DNA from 2 places in the Pseudomonas sp. RP-B7 genome. Region 1 is predicted to be linked to the other one. Evidence: predicted binding sites of a transcription regulator. Region 1 holds the regulator's gene; the other holds the start of a gene.

Region 1 (11,380 bases):
CATTTTGCCCAAAGGCTTGATCACCACTTCTTCCTGGCCAACCAGTTGATCGACGACAAAGCCGATACGCTGGGTGCCCACGGAAAGAATCACCACATGGCCTTCGCGCTGCTCTTCATGGGCAGCCGAAGCCACCAGCCAGCGCTTGAGGTAGAACAGTGGCAACGCCTTGTCACGCACGATTACCACTTCCTGGCCGTCGACCACGTTGGTGCGCGACAGGTCGAGGTGGAAGATCTCGTTGACGTTGACCAGCGGGAAGGCGAACGCCTGGTTGCCCAGCATCACCATCAGCGTCGGCATGATCGCCAAGGTCAACGGCACCTTGATCACGATCTTCGAGCCCTGGCCCTTGGTCGAGTAGATATTGATCGAGCCGTTGAGCTGGCTGATCTTGGTCTTCACCACGTCCATGCCGACGCCACGGCCGGACACGTCGGAGATCTCGGTCTTGGTCGAGAAGCCCGGGGCGAAGATCAGGTTGTAGCACTCGGTGTCGGTCAGGCGGTCGGCGGCGTCCTTGTCCATCACGCCACGCTTGACCGCGATATTGCGCAGGATGGTCGGGTCCATGCCTTTGCCGTCATCGGTAATCGACAGCAGGATATGGTCGCCTTCTTGCTCGGCCGCCAGGATCACCTTGCCGCCACGGGACTTGCCCGAGGCTTCGCGTTCTTCCGGGGTTTCCACGCCGTGGTCGACGGCGTTGCGCACCAAGTGGACCAGCGGGTCGGCCAGGGCCTCGACAAGGTTTTTGTCGAGGTCGGTTTCTTCACCCACCAGTTCCAGGTTGATTTCTTTCTTGAGCTGGCGCGCGAGGTCGCGAACCAGGCGCGGGAAGCGGCCGAAGACTTTCTTGATCGGCTGCATCCGCGTTTTCATCACGGCGGTTTGCAGGTCGGCGGTGACCACGTCGAGGTTCGACACGGCCTTCTGCATGGCCTCGTCGCCGCTGTTCAGGCCCAGACGCACCAGGCGGTTACGCACCAGCACCAGTTCGCCGACCATGTTCATGATGTCGTCCAGGCGTGCGGTATCAACCCGCACGGTGGTTTCGGCTTCACTGGCAGGTTTTTCAGCGCCAGCCGGTGCAGGTGCCGCGGCACGTGCAGGGGCGGCGGCGGCGGGCGCCGCAGCAGGCGCGGGAGCCGGTTTGGCGGCTGCCGGAGTCGCAGCTTTCGCCGCCGCTGCTGGCGCTGGCGTGGCGACCTTGGCCGTCGCACCCACTTCGGTGAACTTGCCTTTGCCGTGCAGTTCGTCCAGCAACGACTCGAACTCGTGATCGGAGATCAGTCCGTCGCCGGCAGGTGCGGCAGGGGCAGCAGGCGTGGCAGCCGCCGCGGTTGGCGCGGTGGCTGCGACGGCGGGCAAGGCGTCGGCCGCAAACGTGCCCTTGCCATGCAGCTGGTCGAGCAACGCTTCAAATTCGTCGTCGGTGATGTCGGTGCTGGTCGAGGCGGCTGGCGTTTCGGCAGGCGTTTCGGTCGGCGCGGCAGGTGCCACCGCGTCGGCGGCGAACTGGCCTTTGCCGTGCAGCTGGTCGAGCAGCGATTCGAATTCAGCGTCGGTAATGTCTTCACCCGTCGGCGCCGCAACGGGCGCTGCCGGAGCTTCAGCCTCGGCCTTGACCGCGCTGAGGGAGTTGAGCAGTTGCTCGAACTCGCTGTCGGTCACGTCCGCTTCGGGCTCTGCCACAGGTTCCGGCACAGCTTCAGCCACCGGTGCCGCCGACATGTCGGCAGGCTCGGCATAGCGCGCCAGGGCGGCCAGCAGTTCCGGCGTAGCTGCGGTGATCGGGGCACGTTCACGCACTTGGCTGAACATGCCGTTGACCGCATCCAGTGCTTCGAGAATCACGTCCATCAACTCCGAGTCGACGTGCCGCTCACCCTTGCGCAGGATGTCGAACACGTTCTCGGCGATGTGGCAGCACTCCACCAGCTCATGGAGCTGGAGGAAGCCGGCGCCCCCTTTTACAGTATGAAAACCGCGAAAAATTGCATTGAGCAGGTTCGCATCATCCGGTCGGCTTTCCAGCTCGACCAGTTGCTCGGACAACTGCTCTAAAATTTCGCCGGCCTCTACAAGGAAATCCTGAAGGATCTCTTCATCGGCGCCGAAGCTCATGTGGGTGCTCCTTAGAAGCCTAAACTGGATAACAGGTCATCGACATCATCTTGACCCGATACAACGTCTTCACGTTTATCGGCATGAATCTGCGGACCTTCACCCTTGGCGAGATGTTTTTGTGGATCTTTTTCCGAGAGGATCGCTTCGCGGTCATGTTCGATGCCGGCAAAACGGTCAACCTGGCCTGCCATGAGCACCAATTTGAGCAAATTGCTTTCCACTTCGGTGACCAATTGGGTCACACGCTTGATCACCTGACCGGTGAGGTCCTGGTAATCCTGGGCCAGCAGAATGTCATTGAGGTTGCTGGAAACCATGCGGTTTTCCTGCTCACTGCGTGACAGGAAACCTTCGACCCGACGTGCCAACTCACGAAACTCTTCGGCCCCGACTTCGCGGCGCATGAAGCGACCCCAGTCGTGGCTCAAGGCCTGGGCTTCGGTGGCCATGCCATTGACCAGAGGCGTGGCGTTTTCCACCAGGTCCATGGTGCGGTTGGCCGCTGCCTCAGTCAGCCTGACCACATAGGACAGGCGCTCGGTGGCATCGGTGATCTGCGAGATCTCTTCGGCCTGGGGCATGTGCGGGTCGATCTGGAAATTGACGATCGCACTATGCAGCTCACGCGTGAGCTTGCCCACTTCCTGGTACAGGCCGCGGTCACGGGTCTGGTTGAGCTCATGGATCAACTGCACCGCGTCGCCGAACTGGCCTCTCTCAAGGCAGTCGACCAACTGGTGAGCATGCTTTTTCAGGGTCGACTCGAAGTCTCCCTGTGATGTTTCTTTATGCTCCATAGCTCCCCCGCGATGGCATTAGCCGTGGATGCGTTCGAAGATTTTTTCGATCTTCTCTTTCAAGGCCAATGCAGTGAAAGGTTTGACCACGTAACCGTTTACCCCGGCTTGGGCGGCTTCGATGATCTGTTCACGCTTGGCTTCGGCGGTCACCATCAACACGGGCAGGCCGCGCAGCTTTTCGTCGGCACGCACGTGACGCAGCAGGTCGATACCGGTCATGCCCGGCATGTTCCAGTCGGTTACCAGAAAGTCGATGCTCCCGCTGTTGAGGATCGGAATCGCCGTAAGGCCGTCATCCGCCTCGACCGTGTTTGTGAACCCAAGGTCACGCAACAGGTTTTTAATGATCCGCCGCATCGTTGAGAAGTCATCAACGATGAGGATTTTCATGTTCTTGTCCAATTCGACCTCCAAGCAGTCTTAAACGCGCCCAGCACCTGGACGCGCCATTTCAATCAACAGGCGTTACACAAAAAGGACTGCCCAGGGCACCACGGCGCAAAACCGCAAAAGCGTCACGCCTTCACGGTCTCGTCTGCAGTGTCCCCACACTGCCTGTCAGCGCGCGCGCCACTCTCCCAACCGCCCCCGCAAGCGGGCTGCGCACTGGCTATGCAGCTGGCTGACACGCGATTCGCTGACCCCCAGGACCTCACCGATTTCCTTGAGGTTCAGCTCTTCGTCGTAGTACAGCGCCAACACCAGTCGCTCACGCTCCGGCAAATTGGCAATCGCGTCCGCCAACGCGCCCTGGAAGCGTTCATCCTCCAGGTCGCGCGACGGCTCAAGATGTGCACTCGCGCCGTCCTCGTGCAGCCCTTCGTGTTCGCCGTCCTGTAGCAGGTCGTCGAAGCTGAACAGGCGGCTGCCCAAGGTATCGTTCAAAATCCCGTAATAATCGTCGAGACTCAATTGGAGTTCGGCCGCAACTTCGTGATCTTTAGCGTCGCGACCGGTTTTTGCTTCAATTGCACGAATTGCGTCACTGACCATGCGCGTATTGCGGTGTACCGACCGCGGCGCCCAATCACCTTTACGCACCTCATCGAGCATCGCGCCACGGATACGGATGCCCGCGTACGTCTCGAAACTGGCACCCTTGCTCGCATCGTATTTGGTCGACACTTCAAGCAGGCCGATCATGCCGGCCTGGATCAAGTCTTCGACCTGCACACTCGCCGGCAGGCGCGCCAGCAGGTGATAGGCGATGCGCTTGACCAGCGGCGCATAGCGCTCGATCAATTCGCCCTGGCTGTCACGTGCCGACTTCTTGTAAAGGTTGTAGCCGCTGGATGTCATAGCACAGGTCCCGCGCTCGTCTGATGCACCAATCGCTCGACGAAAAACTCCAGATGCCCCCGGGGATTGGCGGGCAATGGCCAAGTATCGACCTTCTGAGCAATAGCCTTGAACGCCAGTGCGCACTTCGAACGAGGGAACGCTTCATAGACCGCACGCTGCTTTTGCACGGCCTTGCGCACGCACTCGTCATAGGGAACTGCGCCTACGTATTGTAAGGCGACATCAAGAAAGCGATCCGTGACCTTGGTCAACTTGGCGAACAGGTTGCGCCCTTCCTGCGGGCTCTGGGCCATGTTGGCCAGGACGCGGAAGCGGTTCATGCCGTAGTCACGGTTAAGCAATTTGATCAGGGCGTAGGCATCGGTGATCGAGGTGGGTTCATCGCAGACCACCAGCAAGACTTCCTGCGCGGCGCGCACGAAGCTGACCACCGACTCGCCGATCCCGGCGGCGGTGTCGATCACCAGCACGTCGAGGTTGTCGCCAATGTCGCTGAACGCCTGGATCAGGCCGGCATGCTGCGCCGGGCTCAGGTGCACCATGCTCTGGGTGCCGGAGGCAGCCGGTACGATGCGGATCCCGCCAGGGCCCTGGAGCAGCACATCACGCAGCTCGCAGCGGCCCTCGATCACATCGGCGAGGGTGTGTTTGGGCGTCAGCCCCAGCAGAACGTCGACGTTCGCCAGACCCAGGTCAGCATCCAGCAACATGACCCGACGGCCAAGCTCTGCCAGGGCCAGGGACAAATTCACTGACACGTTAGTTTTCCCGACGCCACCTTTGCCGCCGGTCACCGCGATCACCTGTACGGGATGCATGCTGCCCATTTTATTTCTTTACCTTGTCTTGCTTAGACGCAGGCTACATGGCTTGGCCGCGTGAATCGCTTGCAGACCAACGATGTAGATACATTTCACGGTGTTCGCCCTGCCCTCAACCCACCCGCTTTGCCGGGTTGTGGTAGAGGTCGGCGAACATATCGGCCATCGCTTCCTCGCTAGGCTCTTCTTGCATTTGCACGCTGACAGCGCGGCTGACCAACTGATGACGGCGCGGCAGATGCAAATCATCCGGGATCCGCGGCCCGTCGGTCAGGTAGGCGACCGGTAATTCATGGCTGATCGCCAGGCTCAATACTTCGCCCAGGCTCGCCGTCTCATCCAGTTTAGTCAGGATGCAGCCGGCCAGGCCGCAACGTTTGTAGCTGTGGTATGCAGCGGTAAGAACCTGTTTCTGGCTGGTGGTTGCAAGCACCAGGTAATTTTTCGACTTGATGCCACGCCCGGCCAGGCTTTCCAGTTGCATGCGCAGCGCCGGATCGCTGGCCTGCAGGCCGGCGGTGTCGATCAGCACCACGCGCTTGCGCAGCAGCGGATCGAGGGCGTTGGCCAGGGACTGGCCCGGGTCGACGTGGGTTACCGACACATTGAGGATACGGCCCAGGGTCTTGAGCTGCTCCTGGGCGCCGATGCGGTAGCTGTCCATGCTCACCAGCGCGATGTTGTGCGCGCCGTACTTGAGCACATAACGCGCGGCCAGCTTGGCCAGCGTGGTGGTCTTGCCCATGCCGGCAGGGCCGACCATGGCGATCACACCGCCCTCTTCCAGGGGCTCGATTTCCGGGGTGACGATCATCCGCGCCAGGTGCGCCAACAGCATGCGCCAGGCTTGGCGAGGCTCCTCGATTTCGGTGGTCAGTGCCAGCAGGTCGCGGGACAACGGGCCGGACAGGCCAATGCGTTGCAGGCGGCGCCACAGGTTGGCCTGGGCCGGCTTGCTGCCTTGCAACTGTGTCCACGCCAGGGAGCCCAGCTGCACTTCCAGCAGCTCACGCAGGCCATTGAGTTCAAAGCGCATCGAGTCGAACACACGCTGGTCGACTGCGCCCGCCGGTGGCGGCGCTGCAGGACGCGGTGGTTCGGTGAAGGTGGGCTCAACCAAGGGCTCCGCAGCGGTCAGCGGCAGGCCGGCGAACAACTGGCGATTGGTGGTGGCATCGCTGTCGCCGCGCATGCTCAGTTCGGCCTGGGCCGACACAATGCGCGAGGCGGTCTTGCGCAGCTCGTCTTCGAGTTCCATGTTCGGCACACGCGGCGCCAGCGCCGAAGGCGTGTAATCCAGGGCAGCCGTCAGCTCGACACCGCCGGCAATACGACGGTTACCGATAATCGCGGCATCGGCGCCCAGCTCATCACGCACCAGTTTCATGGCCTGACGCATATCGGCGGCGAAAAAACGCTTCACTTGCATAACCCACTACCTCAGCCGTTGGGCCCTACTGTCGCGACGATAGTCACTTGCTTGTTGTCAGGAATTTCCTGATAAGCCAAAACGTGCAAATTCGGAACTGCCAGGCGCCCAAACCGCGACAACATCGCCCGGACGGGGCCGGCCACCAGCAGAATCACCGGATGGCCCTGCATTTCCTGGCGTTGTGCGGCGTCGATCAACGAACGCTGCAGTTTTTCAGCCATGCTTGGCTCCAGCAGAACGCCCTCTTCCTGGCCTTGTCCTGCCTTCTGAATACTATTGAGCAATATTTGTTCCAACCTTGGCTCCAAGGTGATCACAGGCAGCTCAGACTCAGTCCCTACAATGCTTTGCACGATGGCGCGAGACAATCCGACACGCACCGCCGCCACCAGCGCGGCGGTATCTTGACTCTTGGCGGCATTGTTGGCGACGGCCTCGGCGATGCTGCGAATGTCGCGCACCGGCACCTGTTCGGCCAGCAGCGCCTGCAACACCTTGAGCAACTGCGACAGCGACAGCACGCCTGGCACCAGCTCTTCTGCGAGTTTTGGCGAAGCCTTGGCCAGCAAACCCATCAATTGCTGGACTTCCTCGTGGCCGATCAGCTCGTGGGAGTGCTTGTACAGGATCTGGTTGAGGTGGGTGGCGACCACGGTGCTGGCGTCAACCACGGTGTAGCCCAGGGACTGCGCCTGGCTGCGTTGGCTGATTTCGATCCACACCGCTTCCAGGCCAAAAGCCGGATCTTTGGCGGTAATGCCGTTGAGGCTGCCGAATACCTGGCCGGGGTTGATCGCCAACTCGCGGTCCGGGTAGATCTCGGCTTCGGCGAGGATCACGCCCATCAGGGTCAGGCGGTAGGCACTGGGGGCCAGGTCGAGGTTGTCGCGGATGTGCACGGTGGGCATCAGGAAGCCCAGGTCCTGGGACAATTTCTTGCGCACGCCCTTGATCCGCGCCAGCAGCTGGCCGCCCTGGTTGCGGTCCACCAGCGGGATCAGGCGGTAGCCGACTTCCAGGCCGATCATGTCGATCGGGGTCACGTCGTCCCAGCCCAACTCCTTGGTTTCCGAGGCGCGGGCCGGGGACGGCAGCAGTTCCTGCTGGCGCGCCACCTCTTGCAGGGCCTGGACCTTGACCGCGTTTTGCTTTCTCCAGAACAGGTACGCCGCGCCGCCTGCCAGGGCCGCCATGCTCAGGAACGATACGTGGGGCATGCCCGGCACGATGCCCATGATCGCCATGATGCCCGCCGCCACGGCCAGGGCCTTGGGCGAGGCAAACATCTGCCGGCTGATCTGCTTGCCCATGTCTTCGGAGCCCGAGGCACGGGTCACCATGATCGCGGCAGCTGTGGATAACAACAGTGATGGCAATTGCGCCACTAAACCGTCACCGATGGTCAGCAAGGCGTACACCTTGCCCGCATCGCCGAAGGTCATGCCGTGCTGGAAGATACCGACGGCCATGCCACCGATCAGGTTGATGAACAGAATCAGCAGGCCGGCGATGGCGTCACCGCGCACGAACTTGCTGGCACCGTCCATGGAACCGTAGAACTCGGCTTCCTGGGCGACTTCCAGGCGGCGAGTCTTGGCTTGGTTCTGGTCGATCAGGCCGGCGTTGAGGTCGGCGTCGATCGCCATCTGCTTGCCGGGCATCGCATCGAGGGTGAACCGTGCGCTCACCTCGGAAATCCGCCCGGCACCCTTGGTCACCACGACGAAGTTGATGATCATCAGGATCGCGAACACCACGATACCGACCACGTAGTTACCGCCGATCACCACCTCACCAAAGGCCTGGATCACCTTGCCGGCGGCGGCGTGGCCGTCCTGGCCGTGAAGCATCACCACGCGGGTCGACGCCACGTTGAGCGCCAGGCGCAACAGGGTTGCCACCAGCAGGATCGTCGGGAATACCGCGAAATCCAACGGCCGCAGCGCGTATACGCAGACCAGCAGGACTACGACGGACAGGGCGATGTTGAAGGTGAAGAACACGTCCAGCAGGAACGGCGGCATCGGCAACATCATCATTGCCAGCATCACCAGTAGCAGCAACGGCACACCCAGATTGCCCCGCGACAGGTCAGTCAGGGTGCCACGGGCCGTGCTGAACATTTGAGAGCGATCTACCACCGGTATTCCTCGTGTTCCTTGAAGCAAAGTTTTGACGCCGGGAGGCGACTTGAAGGCGGTATTGCAAGAAGCCTTCCAACTTTTACCCAAGTCAGACGAGTACCGTTTTTTTACACGACCCGTACGTTTGCAGCCTGCGGCCCTTTTTGTCCGGGCGTTATCTCGAACTCGACCTTTTGCCCTTCAGTAAGGCTCTTGAATCCGCTGGCCTCAATCGCCGAATAGTGGACAAAAACATCCGTACCATCTTCCTGCTGGATAAACCCAAAGCCCTTTTCTGCGTTGAACCACTTCACCGTGCCTGTCGCCATTGCCGCTCTCCCGACATCTCATTCAAAAACCCGAGATCAGTGTGACGTTGACTGCAAAGATGCCCCGGGGACGATGAATCCTGCCAAATCGCACCCGCTGCCCAACCTTGAGCCGAACCCCGGCCGAGCTGGTGAGGTCTACCCGCACCTGCTCACTCCCGCCATCCATTGCGATGACCCCTTCCCCTGTCTCACTGCTGTAAAACCTGACGGTTCCGGTCACCCACTTCATTGCTACCTCGCTGCTTGTTCCTACACGCAGTTTCTGCTGCCATGGAAACGCGGGACGCGCAGGCTGGCTACTGTCAGAGTTGACAGGTCAGCAAGGATTTACGACGAACGGTACGCATGCGATTGCCGTAGTGAGCGGGCTTGCCCGCGCTGGGTGGCGAAGCCGCCCCAAACGGGACGCCGCTATGTTTCAGGAAGACCGAGGTGTCGGGATTTAGGGCGGCTTCGCCACCCAGCGCGGGGCAAGCCCGCTCACTACAGGGTAAGGGGAAATATCAGGAGTCGCGGCGTAAATCCGGGGGAATCGGCAGGTCCTTGAGCGGATCAGGCCGCTTGCCTTTGCCCGCGCGGTATTGGCGGATCTGATAGACATAGGCCAACACCTGCGCCACCGCCAGGTAAAGCCCGGCCGGGATTTCCTGGTCGAGGTCGGTGGAGTAGAAGATCGACCGCGCCAGTGCCGGCGACTCCAGCAGCAGGATGTCGTTGGCCACGGCGATTTCGCGGATTTTCAGTGCGGTAAAGTCACTGCCCTTGGCCAACAGCATCGGCGCGCCGCCTTTTTCCGGGTCGTACTTGAGCGCCACGGCGTAGTGGGTCGGGTTGGTGATGATCACGTCGGCGTCGGGCACCGAGGCCATCATCTTGCGCTGGGACATTTCCCGCTGCAGTTGGCGAATGCGCTGTTTGACCTCGGGACGCCCTTCCTGGTCCTTGTGTTCATCGCGCACTTCCTGCTTGGTCATCAGCAGTTTCTTGTGGCTTTCCCACAGCTGGATCGGCGCATCCACGGCAGCAATGATGATCAGCCCGGCGGCCATCCACAGCGCGCTCCACCCCACCACCTGCACGCTGTGGATGATCGCCGACTCCAGCGGCTCGTGGGCGATGCGCAGCAGGTCGTCGATGTCGGACGTCAATACCATCAACGCGACGAACAGGATCAGGATGAATTTGGCCAAGGCCTTGAGCAACTCCACCAGCGCCTTGGCCGAAAACATGCGCTTGAGCCCGGCAGCGGGGTTCATGCGGCTGAATTTGGGCGCCATGCTGCCGGCCGCGAACAGCCAGCCGCCAAGGGCGACCGGGCCGATCAGCGCGGCCAACAGCAAGGTGATCAGGATCGGCTGCACCGCCAGAATCGCGATCTTGCCCGAATGCAGCAGGTACTGGCCCATCGCGCCAGGGTTCAGCAGCACTTCGCGGGGCAAGCTGAAGTTGTGTTTCATCAACTCCATCAAATCCAGCGCCAGGCCACCGCCGTAGATCAGCAGGGCGCCGGCGCCGGCCATCATGGTCGCCACGGTATTCAGCTCTTTCGAGCGGGCGATCTCGCCCTTTTCCCTGGAGTCCTTTTTGCGTTTCTCCGTGGGGTCTTCTGTCTTGTCCTGACCGCTCTCGCTCTCGGCCATGGCTCAGCGCGCCCGTGCCAGATCACGTAAGAACTGCAAGGCGTCGGACGCCAGCGGTTGATACTGATTGAGAATGTCGGCCAGGCCGATCCAGAAAATCCCCATGCCCAACACCAGGGTCAACGGGAAACCAATCGAGAAAATGTTCAGTTGCGGCGCTGCGCGAGTCATCACGCCAAACGCGATGTTGACCACCAGCAGCGCCGTGATCGCGGGCAACACCAGCAGCAGCGAGGCGCCCAGCACCCAACCGAGACGCCCGACCATCTCCCAGAAATGGTTGACCACCAGCCCCGAGCCCACCGGCAAGGTGGTGAAGCTCTCCGTCAGCACTTCGAACGCCACCAGGTGGCCGTTCATGGCAAGGAACAACAAGGTCACCAGCATGGTCAGGAATTGCCCGATCACCGCTGCCGATACGCCGTTGGTGGGGTCGACCATGGACGCGAAGCCCATGCCCATCTGGATCGAGATGATTTGCCCGGCGATCACAAACGCCTGGAAGAACAGTTGCAGGGAGAAGCCCAGCATGGCGCCGATCAGCACCTGCTCGGCGATCAGCAGCAAGGCGCTGAGATCGAGCGCATTCACAGGTGGCATCGGCGGCAAGCCGGGGACCAGCACCACGGTGATCGCCACCGCGAAATACAGGCGCACCCGGCGCGGCACCAGGGTCGTGCCGAACACCGGCATGGCCATCAACATCGCCGTCACGCGAAACAGCGGCAGAATGAAGGACGCCACCCAGGTACTGATCTGGGTGTCGGTCAATGCCAGCAAGGATTGCATCGGCTCAGCCG
Region 2 (11,380 bases), on a different contig from region 1:
AGGCTTGAAACCGGGTCATCAATGACGACTATTCGATCAGTACTGATACCTGAGGTCGAGATACTTCCCCTAAGCAAGTGATAGAAGTACAGGAAAGTAACGAAGGTCTTTTCGCCTTCGCTGAGCGTTGCTTTAGCATCAGTTCCATCGCTTCTGATCAGGCGATATGAATTATCGGCACACGCAGGATCTAGGGAGAAGCTCCGAAACCCAAAGTCTTTCAGGATTTTATTGATCGCAATGACAGTAGGTTTCACACTTGTCAGCAAAGTTTCAATCTTTGCAATTTCTGCGTCAGCTGTGGATATATCTACCGTCGCTTTATCCACGCTTGCAGTGATGCCATCAATTGCTTTGCCGACACGACCCACATCTTTAGTGTAATCAGCAAGAGTGTCTTTAAGTTCAACATCAAGAAGATACCGCCATACTGCATCTGTTAACTTATTCTGCTCAACGGAGAACCCTGAAACAAGACGATTATGTTCAGATACCTTGAGGTTAGCTGAATTGATCAGCTCAGAAACTCTAAGTGGAATCTCTGCAAGACCTGCCAGCTCCACGGCAACACTGGGGCTAGCCACCTTGTGGTCGATGCGTTGCCTGTTCACCAACATGATTGCATTCAGGGCCTGCAATTCAAGATCAAGTTTCTCTTTATCTAGATGCGAACAATCCGTGGCCAGGATTATTTGAGCCTGGGCTAACAGACCATCTGCTATTGCGTAATAAGTATCCCGAAACTGCGAAAGAGCTCTAGTTTCAGCTTCGAATGTTTCGTCGAAATAATCCTCAAGGCTTTTTTCGAATTCATGCGGCAATTTCTGTTGACAGAAAGGACAGTCATCGTCGGTATGGCCCAAGTACTTCATACCTTGTCTAATCCAGTCACTGTTTCCCAAGTGCTGGATCATCGCAGATATATTGACATCCTCTTTGCCGACGACTTTCTTACCCAGGACAGTGTTTTGCTCAAGCGCGACCAAGCGAGACAGGTCAAGATCGGAGACAGCATTCATGGGTAATGGTGCGTCACCATAAAGTACGCTTGCGCGTTTGCGCAGGTCTTCGATATCAACCAACTGGGAGGTGTTACTTTTGCTCTCCTGCAAAACCCTATTTTTGAAGGCCTCCCGGTTATTTCTTAGGCCTTTAAAAGCCCCGTGAAACTCATCATCGTGCTTCTGCTTTTGTTCCCAACACCGTCCTACAAGCTTTTCTTCCAGGGCATTTTTTTCGGCGATCTTCCCGCTCTTACCGTCTGGGCCATTCAGGTTTTCTTGCGCTCTGGTTTTGAATAGCGCGTGGCGGTCTCTTTCCTTCTTGAGCTCTTCCAGGTGATCAAGTTGCGACTGCTCGGCCTGGCCCAGCGTAAACACACCTTTGAACTGCGTCGAGTCAGTGAAATTCGAAGCGATGAAATCGTTGTTGTAGACCATTGCCGGAATCGGATCGCCCTTCGCCCACGTGACCCTGGAGGTAGCTGAAAGCGCTGGGTTGTTTATCAGCCTGCTGATCGTCGTCTTGCCTGCTCCGTTTGCACCGTAGAAGTAGTTCACAGCCTTCAGGTTTTGAATCGTTTCGGGGGTTACAGGGCTGTAGGTTGCTATGCCGGAAAGGGTGATCGATTCAATCATGTCTCGCATCCGTGGAGAGGAAACGTTAGGGAACAAGCCAAGGGGCGGCCTTAGATATGGCGCACGTCATCCTAGAACCCTGAGTAGGCAGTGGCCTTTTGCCGCCTCAGCGTAGACCAATACACCAGCTTGTGAAGGCGGTAGCAATCGAAAACTCCCACCGCGAACCCAGCTGTTCTGTTTTTTGGCACTCTGGGGAGTGGTCAAGCGCGCCCTACGCACCTCGACAACAGCTAGCCATTCTGCATCCTCAACATGCGCATCATCTAAAAGGGAACCATCTCAGATTTATTTTTCAATCATTGTCCGCTTTTGGCCGATTGCAGACTGTCATGAACGACTGCAATCGACCCACAGTGTGTAAAAACGCTTTATTGCCAATGAGCGTTGTAGCCCTGGCGACTCGGCTTGCGCCTAGGCATGGGTGAGCCCGGTCAACGTATCCGCAATGGTTTTAGTGCGTTGCGCCGTACCCTCGGTCGCGCGGCTCGATGCCTCCAGTGCATCGAGCATTTCGCGCAACGCGCCGACGCCGGTGGATTGGTCTTCGATCTGTTGGGCAACGCGCTGGATCTCACTGGACAGCAGGTCAATATCCACGCCGATTTCCGCCGCATTCTTACGGGTGATTTCCGCCAGTTTGCGCACTTCATCCGCCACCACCGCAAAACCCCGGCCCAGGTCGCCCGCGCGCGCCGCTTCAATGGCGGCGTTAAGCGCCAGCAGGTTGGTCTGCCCGGCGATCTGCTGGATCACCTGCACAATCGACTGGATACGCAAACTCGACCCGGCCAGCGTGCGCGCACCTTCTACCGCCACATCCGCCTGGCTGGAAAGCCCTTCCACCGTTGTTCCGGCCTGGGCAGACACGGCGTTCTGCTGGTCGATCGTACCCACCAGTTCATCCATCGACGCGTGCAACTCACCCGAGTAATGCTTGAGCTGCGCGGCGATGTCCTCCTGCTGACGCTCGGCATGGGCCAACACCATGCCTAAGTCTGCCAAGCCTTCGAACACCGGCAGGATATTGCGGTCCAGCCCACGGGTATTGAGGGTATTGCTGAAGTCATTGTTCTTGAACGCGGTAATCTGCTTGACCACCACATGGTTCAACCCCGCCAACTTCTTCACCTGGCGCCGTAGGAAAAATGCCTTGAACTCGCCGTAATGGGCGATGAAATTGTCCACGTACTCATCACTGAAACTCGCACCCTTGGCCACCCGAAAGAAGAAAATCGCCGTCAACGTCTGATTCAGGTTCAAGCCCAAAATCTCCCCAAAGGTCGAAAAACCCGCCAACGGTACATCACCAAAAATGCCGGCCATGCTGCCCAGCTCGGCGCCGTTGTTCAGCCGGCGCAAAATGCAGTCATTCAAAATCCCCGCCACCGGCTGGCCACCCTTGCCGCGCAGGAACTGCTCATAGTCCAGGCGCGTCGCCTCACGCAACGGCGTACGCCGCACCATCACCAATTCCTCGCCCGGCGCCACGTCGCAAAACAACTGCACGATCTGCTGCTCATAATCGATACGCGCGATGGATCGTACAAACAACTCACTGCCCACCCGAATCGCAAACGAATAGTCCGCCAGCTTCGACTCCAGCGCCTGGGGCGCGCAACTGAAAGCATCACACAGTGCTTGCACCATGCTCTTGATATTGCCGTTGCTGTCGATCACCTGGTCAATCGTGCGGTCCTCAACCGACGCGGTCAGCACACTGAAGGTCAAATCCGCCGGTTTAAAGTTCTGGCTCTTGAACACCCCAAATCGCACATGCGCCGCCGTCTTCAGGAACACAATCTGTGCATGGTTCTGATAGCTGCGCTGACCGTCATGAATCAGCGTCTTCTGGAAATCCGACTTACCCCCGGCCGATCCCCCTACAAACAAACACGGAAACCGCCCCGACTCATAAAGCGCCTCCATAAAAAACGACTCCGACGCCGACAACCCGTCGAACACCACATACGCCAACGTATCGCGATGATCAATCGACGTGCGTACCTGCACTCGCTTGATATTGGACACCAACTTGGCAATTCGCTCCTGCATTCCCAACCGCTTACCGCCACCGCGAATGTCCTCACACTCCAACGGCACCATCGCCACCTCGGCCGAGGCGATCAGACTGTCGTCGAACAACTGCAACACGATCCGATCCCAGCGATCGCCGGTGGCGCAATACAACGAATTGGGCGCATTGCAGAGTTCGCCGGAGGTGGTGCAGAGGCTGATGGTGGATTGGGGGAAGCGGCGTTTGAGCTTGGCGGCGATTACGTCGATGTCCAGATGCGGCGAGATAAAGCCGGTGATCAGGGTGGGGGTGATGCGTAAGGCGGTGAGTGCGGCGTCCAGGTCGTTGGCAGTACTGGTGAGCGTGGCGGTGCCTTGACGATCGGCCCGGGCTTTTTTTAGAAGGGTAAGTGGGTTCATGTGGTCGACTCGATCAAGGGTGGGCAGGTATAGGCATGCGAATAGTAGGGTTATCGGCAGGTTGGGCCGGGGCTAAAGCTGGGATGTGACGGATGGATGCTGTTTTAGGGAGTTTCCCCGTTATTGACAGGCTGCTTTCAACCGAGAGTGAATCGCCCCGGCTTTCGTAGACGCTGTTGGTGTCCGCTCTTGGCCGATTCTCGCCCGCCATGAGAGCCAGAACGCAGCCCAAAACGAACCCGTTCAACGGAACCCCATCATCAACCAACATCCGTTAAAATCCGCAGCCTATTTCGACAACGCTTGCGACAACCGAGGAAAATTCATGGCAAGGATGGCCGCTGTTTTCACTGTTCTGAGTTGCATGGCGTCGGCCTCTGCATGGGCGGCGTCTGATTGTCCGTTTCCGCAGGGAATGCAGGCCTCCATCGGTGCGTCGAAACAAGCTATTGAGGCCAGGCAAGCGGGCGTCGCCAAGGATGAGCTGCTCTCCAGGATTTCCCCTGCGGTCAACGGGCCGATGTCCCAGATGTTGAAGAGTATCGTCGACGAGGTTTACGACTACCCGGCCTTGCTGCCCGAGGTGTATGCCGCCTTCCGGTTCGAGCACTGTTTTGTTTCGCAGCAGCACCCCGAACAGGTGGCGGCTATGAAGTTTGCCGATGCCTATCCGTTGCTGAAGCAATGCGAGCAGGTCGAACCGCAAGGGGCGCGACCTCCTTGTGCAATGCGCGTAGTGCATACGGTGAGCGGAATTCCCGAATAAGCGATCCGTCAATTCAATTGCGACCTGAGCAAACACGGCTAGGCACGGGCACGCCGATCTCGTCGACTCTACTGCCTACCGTATCTTCCGGAGCCTCCATCCAGTGCCTGACTTGCCGAGCAACGCCGCCTACACAAAACGCTTCGACCTGGTGCTCGCCTACATCGACGCCAATCTTGAAGGTGACTTGTCGGTGAACACGTTAAGCCAGGTCGCGAATTTTTCGGCGTTTCACTTCCACCGACAATTCACCGCGTTCGTTGGCGTGCCTGTTTCGCGTTATGTGCAACTGATGCGACTACGACGCGCAGCGCATTGCTTGTCTTCCGGCGCGGACTACTCGGTGCTGGACGCCGCGTTCGGTGCGGGTTTCGAAAGCCCCGAAGCGTTTTCCAGGGCGTTCAGGCGCGCGTTCGGTACGACGCCGAGTGCCTTCAGGAAACAACCGAATTGGCAGGTCTGGAGTGCGGTGTTCACCATCCCTCATTTTTCCAGGAACATCATCATGCAGATACGAATCGTCGAGTTTTGCGCAGTCCGGGTTGCAGCCTTGGAGCATCGCGGAGCGCCCGCGCTCGTGGGAGAGAGCGTGCGTAAATTTATCGAATGGCGCATGCAGAGCGGGCAGTCGCCGGTGGCCTCCAGTCGCAGCTTTGGTATTCCGTTCGGCAACCCCGATACGACCCCGGCCGAAGAGTTCCGGTTTGCAATCTGCGGCGAGATTCACGAGGCCGTCGCCGCGAATGAGTTCGGCGTAACCGAGCGGGTTATCCCTGGCGGGCGTTGCGTGGTGGTGCGTCACGTGGGCTCGCCGGATCATATCGGCGAATCGATCTATCCGATCTATCGCGACTGGCTGCCTACCAGCGGCGAGGAGCTGCGGGACCAGCCGCTGTTCTTCGAGTATCTGAGCATTTTCCCCGAGACACCGCAGGATCAATGGCAGACCGATATTTATGTGCCTTTGCAGTAATGCGCGCTGCCTCTCGCCAAGGGGCAGCCATATCACACGCCTCTGAATGTGCTGGATGCGCTGCGCAGGTTTGCCCCACTCCTGGGTCAACCCCACGCCCGACATCACCACCAAACGCTGCCCCGCCCGATGCGTATGCCACGCCGAGCGGGCGCCCAATAGGTCTCGATGTGCGTGGCACCCTCGATCTTGAACAACTGCTTGTCCTGGGTACCGGTGGCCTTGGCGAAGGCTTGCTCAGACATGTAAAGGCTGTCGGCCTTGCTGCCTGCGATCATTAGCAGCGGTTTGTCGATCAACCCGATCTGGTCGGTGGCGTCGAAGCTCATCAGGTCCAGCAGACTGCTCAAGGTGTACTTGAAGGTTGAATTCGGGTGCGCGTGGGTCTTGCCGTAATACTCAAAGCCTTGGCGATACAGGTCATACGGCAGTTTGGCGACTTGTTCATCGGTCAATTTGACGTCGCCGGTGTACACCACTGCGCCACCGCCGGCTTCCTGGGCGCGGGCGGCCGAGGCTTGTTGCAGGCGCTCCTGGATGGTCGCGACTTGGGAGTCCTGGTAGCCGTTGCGCCGTACCAGGCCATTTCTTAGCCGCGTCATAGTTCGCCGGGGTGTAGACGTTGGCGGCTATCTACAGGCCATCTTGTAGTCTGCCGCCTGGAGTTCAGCGCCGGACATGCCGATCATCGCCGCCATGAGGCTGGTTTTCAGTGTGGATCTCATCGTGCGGAGTCTCCCGAAAAATCAGTGCGTGATTGCTTTGAGAGCAAACTACCTGCTCACGCATTGATGGATAAACCGGGTGAATCGCATAGGACTGATACCAGAACCCCATAAGTGTGTGGCTGGTTAACGGCATTTGGGCTGCTCGGGCAACAATTGTGACTCCACTCCTCTGCCTCTGGTACAACGGCACCGCCCTGGAAGCCGCAACCTTCTACGCCAAGACCTTCCCCGACAGCGCCGTGCAAGCGGTACACCTCGCCCCCGGCGACTACCCGGCAGGTAGGCAAGGCGATGTGCTGACCGTCGAGTTCACCGTCATGGGCATCCCCTGCCTGGGCCTCAACGGCTGACCGGCCTTCCCCCACAGCGAAGCGTTCTCGTTTCAGGTGGCCACCGATGACCAGGCCGAAACAGATCGCTACTGGCACGCCATCATCGATAACGGCGGCCAGGCCAGCGCTTGTGGCTGGTGCAAGGACAAGTGGGGGCTGTCGTGGCAGATCACGCCACGGGCACTGACCGCAGCGGTCACCCACCCCAACCCGGCCACCACCAAGCGCGCTTTTGACGCGATGATGGGCATGACCAAGATCGACATTGCCGCGATTGAAGCCGCCGTCGCCGGGGCTTGACACATTCGTTCACATCCCCTGAAGATGAGCGCCTCATTCAGGGTGTGACAATTCATGTCTGCTAAGTCGCTGGTTAACCTTTCCGTCATTGGCTCCGTGGCCAAGGCGCAAGGTTGCGTGGCGCACGCCCTCAAATCGAAGAAACAGTCGCTCATGTGACCGGGGCGCGCTGTCCCGTCAGATGAGCTGACAGGACATTGAGCGCGACGGTCTCCCCCCTCTGCACAATTGCCTCTGCCCTTCTGACGGTGACTTGATCGGTCAATCATCAGGAGAAAGTGCATGTCAGCGTTTCAAGGTATCTGGGTTCCCGTGGTCACGCCGTTCCAGGACGGTGCCATCGACTTTATCGGCCTGCGCCGCCTGGTCAGCCATCTGCTGGCAAAGCATGTAGCCGGGATCATGGTGTGCACCACCACCGGCGAAGCCGCCGCGCTGAGCCGCCAGGAACAATTGGCGGTGCTGGATGTGGTGTTGCAGTTGGTGCCCGCGCAGCGTGTGGTGATGGGGTTGTCGGGCAACAATCAGATTGAATTGCTGCAGTTCCAGCAGGCCATCCTCCAGCGTCCGGTCGCGGGTTTGCTGGTGCCGGCGCCCAGTTATATCCGCCCATCCCAGGCAGGGTTGGAGGCGTTTTTCCGCACGGTGGCGGATGCGTCCAGTGTGCCGATCATCTTGTACGACATTCCCTACCGCACCGGCGCGACCTTCGAACAAGCCACCTTGCTGAATATCGTCGCGCACGAGCGCATCGTCGCGATCAAGGATTGTGGCGGCAACCTGGCCAATACCCTGGCATTGCTGGCGAGCGGTCAGGTGGATGTGTTGTGCGGCGAAGACCTGCACATCTTCAACGCGCTGTGCCTGGGCGCCAGCGGCGCGATTGCGGCGTCGGCCCATGTGCACACCGAGCAATTCGTCGCGCTGTGGCAACAGGTGCGGGATAACCAATTGGCCGAAGCCCGTGCGACCTTCTTCCAACTGCTGCCGCTGATCAACACGATGTTTATCGAGCCGAACCCGGCGCCGGTCAAGGCTGCGCTGGCCCTGGAAGGCTTGATCAGCCGCGAGCTGCGCGCGCCGATGCAAGCGGCCAGTGACGCGGTGGTCAGGCGCTTGCAGCAGGTGTGCAAGCTACCCGGCTGATGCGCCAAAAACAGACATGCGGCGGGCCGCCCGGTTGCGACCGGTGCGATCCCGGCCTATGGTCCAAGGCACGCTTTGCACTTTGTTGTCCCACCTACGTCAACCCGTAACAGGTGACACCATGCCCAGCCTCCCACGCCCCGCCGTGCTCGAACTGATCGGCAACACGCCGCTGGTTCGGGTCAGCCGTTTCGATACCGGCCCCTGCACACTGTTTCTCAAACTGGAGTCGCAAAACCCCGGCGGTTCGATCAAGGACCGCATCGGCCTGGCCATGATCGACGCCGCCGAGCGCGACGGCCGTCTGCGCCCCGGCGGCACCATCATCGAAGCCACCGCCGGCAATACCGGCCTGGGCCTGGCGCTGGTCGGCCGGGCCAAGGGCTACCGCGTGGTGCTGGTGGTGCCCGACAAGATGTCCACGGAAAAAGTGCTGCACCTCAAGGCCATGGGCGCCGAGGTGCATATCACCCGCTCCGACGTGGGCAAGGGCCACCCCGAGTATTACCAGGATGTCGCTGCGCGCCTGGCAGCGGACATCCCGGATTCGTTTTTCGCCGACCAGTTCAACAACCCGGCCAACCCGCTGGCCCACGAGACAGGCACCGCGCCGGAGATCTGGGCGCAAACCCAGCACGACGTCGACGCAATTGTGGTGGGCGTCGGCTCGGCCGGCACCCTCACCGGCCTGAGCCGTTTTTTCCAGCGCGTGCAACCTGCGCTTGAGATGGTGCTGGCCGATCCGGTGGGTTCGGTGATGGCTGAATATAGCCGCAGTGGCACGCTGCAGCCGCCGGGGTCGTGGGCGGTGGAAGGCATCGGTGAAGACTTCATCCCGTCGATTGCCGACCTCTCCAGCGTGCGCCACGCCTACTCCATCAGCGATGAAGAGAGCTTCGACCACGCCCGCCAGTTGCTCAAGGCCGAGGGCATCCTTGGCGGCTCATCTACTGGCACACTGTTCGCTGCCGCGCTGCGTTACTGTCGCGAACAGACCTCGCCCAAGCGTGTGGTCAGCTTTGTCTGCGACACCGGCACGCGCTACCTGTCGAAGGTCTACAACGACCAGTGGATGAAGGATGCGGGGCTGCTGCACTACACCCATTACGGCGACCTGCGCGACGTGATTGCCCGGCGCTTTGAAGACGGCCGCGTGATCAGCGTAGGCCCCGACGACACCCTGCTGACGGCCTTCCAGCGCATGCGCCTGGCGGATGTGTCGCAACTGCCGGTGCTGGTGGATGGCAAGCAACTGGTTGGTGTGATCGATGAGTCCGACATTCTGCTGGGCCTGCACCACGATGCGGCTGATTTCAACATGGTCGTCGCCAGCGCCATGACCGAAGCCCTCGAAACCCTGCCTCCCAGCGCCAGCCTCGCCGAACTCCAAGAAGAACTGGACCGCGGCCTGGTCGCGATCATCGCCGACGCCTCGGGCTTCCATGGCCTGATCACCCGCGTCGATCTGCTCAACCATTTGCGGAGATCTCTTGCATGAGCCAGCCCGATAAAAGCGCGTTCGCCACCCGTGTCATCCACGCCGGGCAAGCCCCCGACCCGACCACCGGCGCGCTGATGCCGCCGATCTACGCCAACTCCACCTACCTGCAAGACAGCCCCGGCGTGCACAAAGGCTTCGACTACGGGCGCTCGCACAACCCGACCCGCTTTGCCCTGGAACGCTGCGTGGCAGACCTGGAGGGCGGCACCCAGGCGTTCGCGTTCGCCTCGGGGCTGGCGGCGATCTCGACGGTGCTGGAACTGCTGGATGCGGGCGCGCACGTGGTCTCCGGCAATGACCTGTATGGCGGCACCTTCCGGCTGTTCGACAAGGTGCGCCAACGCAGCGCCGGGCACCGTTTCAGCTTTGTCGACCTGAGTGATGTGCGGGCGTTTGAAACAAGCTTGCAGGACGACACGCGCATGGTCTGGGTCGAAACGCCGAGCAACCCGCTGCTGAGCCTCACCGACCTTGGCGCCATCGCGCGCATCTGCCGGGCGCGCGGGATTCTCTGCGTGGCCGACAACACCTTTGCCAGCCCCTGGGTCCAGCGACCGCTGGAACTGGGTTTTGATGTGGTGGTGCATTCCACCACCAAGTACCTCAATGGCCATTCGGATGTGATCGGCGGCATCGCGATTGTCGGGGATAACCCTGAACTGGCGCAGCGCCTGGGTTTCCTGCAGAACTCGGTGGGCGCCATCGCCGGCCCGTTCGACGCCTTTCTCACCCTGCGCGGCGTGAAAACCCTGGCGCTGCGCATGGAGCGTCATTGCAGCAACGCACTGGAGTTGGCCACCTGGCTGGAACAGCAACCGCAAGTCTCTCGGGTTTACTACCCAGGCCTCGCGTCCCACCCACAGCACGAACTGGCACGTCGGCAGATGTGCGGCTTTGGCGGGATGATTTCAGTGGACTTGAACAGTGACCTGGCTGGCGCCACACGCTTTCTGGAAAACGTGAAGATCTTCGCCCTGGCCGAAAGCCTGGGGGGCGTGGAAAGCCTGATCGAACACCCGGCGATCATGACCCACGCCAGCATCCCCGCCGCCACACGGGCCCAATTGGGCATTGGTGATGGGTTGGTGCGGCTGTCGGTGGGCGTCGAGGACGTGGAGGATTTGCGTGCGGACCTGGCGCGAGCCTTGGCCCACATCTAAGGCCTGCCTGGGAGCTGGCTTGTGTGGGAGCTGCTTGTTGCGGGAGCTGGCTTGCCTGCGATGCAGGCACCTCGGTGTATCAGGTCAACCGAAGTGATGCTATCGCAGGCAAGCCAGCTCCCACAGAAAAGCCAGCGCCTACACGTGTCGGGATCAGCTTGAGGTGATGTTGGCCCGCGCCGCGTGCAACTTCTTGTAGCTTTCGATCAGGCGCTGATGGCGATCCAGGCCTTCGAGCTTCATGCTGGTCGGCGTCAAACCGTAGAAACGCACACTGCCATTGACCGAACCAATCACCGCATCCATCCGCTCATCGCCAAACATGCGGCGGAAGTTGGCTTCGTAGTCCGCCAACTCCAGGTCGTCGTCCAGTTGCATCTCCAGCACCGCATTCATCGCCT

What was found. The regulator FliA, encoded in region 1, starts transcription of late flagellar genes. The targets are predictions, from matches to a motif close to CTAAAGTTTNNNNNNNNNNNGCCGNTAA.
Region 2: OPU96_RS04350 (methyl-accepting chemotaxis protein) is a predicted target of FliA. The motif match lies at 4,124-4,151, and genes of this name have one in related genera.

Annotation. Positions count from the first base shown of each region.
Region 1 covers NZ_JAPFHC010000002.1:90,569-101,948, forward strand. The annotation lists gene OPU96_RS03200 (chemotaxis protein CheA) at 1-2,127, opposite strand, end outside; gene OPU96_RS03205 (protein phosphatase CheZ) at 2,139-2,927, opposite strand; gene OPU96_RS03210 (chemotaxis response regulator CheY) at 2,946-3,320, opposite strand; gene fliA (RNA polymerase sigma factor FliA) at 3,489-4,229, opposite strand; gene fleN (flagellar synthesis regulator FleN) at 4,226-5,059, opposite strand; gene flhF (flagellar biosynthesis GTPase FlhF) at 5,166-6,482, opposite strand; gene flhA (flagellar biosynthesis protein FlhA) at 6,494-8,608, opposite strand; gene OPU96_RS03235 (cold-shock protein) at 8,737-8,937, opposite strand; gene flhB (flagellar biosynthesis protein FlhB) at 9,444-10,580, opposite strand; gene fliR (flagellar biosynthetic protein FliR) at 10,584-11,369, opposite strand; gene fliQ (flagellar biosynthesis protein FliQ) at 11,374-11,380, opposite strand, start outside.
Region 2 covers NZ_JAPFHC010000003.1:16,143-27,522, reverse strand. The annotation lists gene OPU96_RS04355 (AAA family ATPase) at 1-1,637, opposite strand, end outside; gene OPU96_RS04350 (methyl-accepting chemotaxis protein) at 2,052-4,073, opposite strand; gene OPU96_RS04345 (hypothetical protein) at 4,399-4,839, shown strand; gene OPU96_RS04340 (AraC family transcriptional regulator) at 4,943-5,812, shown strand; partial or broken gene OPU96_RS04335 ((R)-mandelonitrile lyase) at 5,867-5,968, opposite strand; partial or broken gene OPU96_RS04330 (alpha/beta hydrolase) at 5,959-6,399, opposite strand; partial or broken gene OPU96_RS04325 (VOC family protein) at 6,693-7,172, shown strand; gene dapA (4-hydroxy-tetrahydrodipicolinate synthase) at 7,455-8,318, shown strand; gene OPU96_RS04315 (pyridoxal-phosphate dependent enzyme) at 8,440-9,816, shown strand; gene OPU96_RS04310 (cystathionine gamma-synthase) at 9,813-10,979, shown strand; gene OPU96_RS04305 (OsmC domain/YcaO domain-containing protein) at 11,133-11,380, opposite strand, start outside.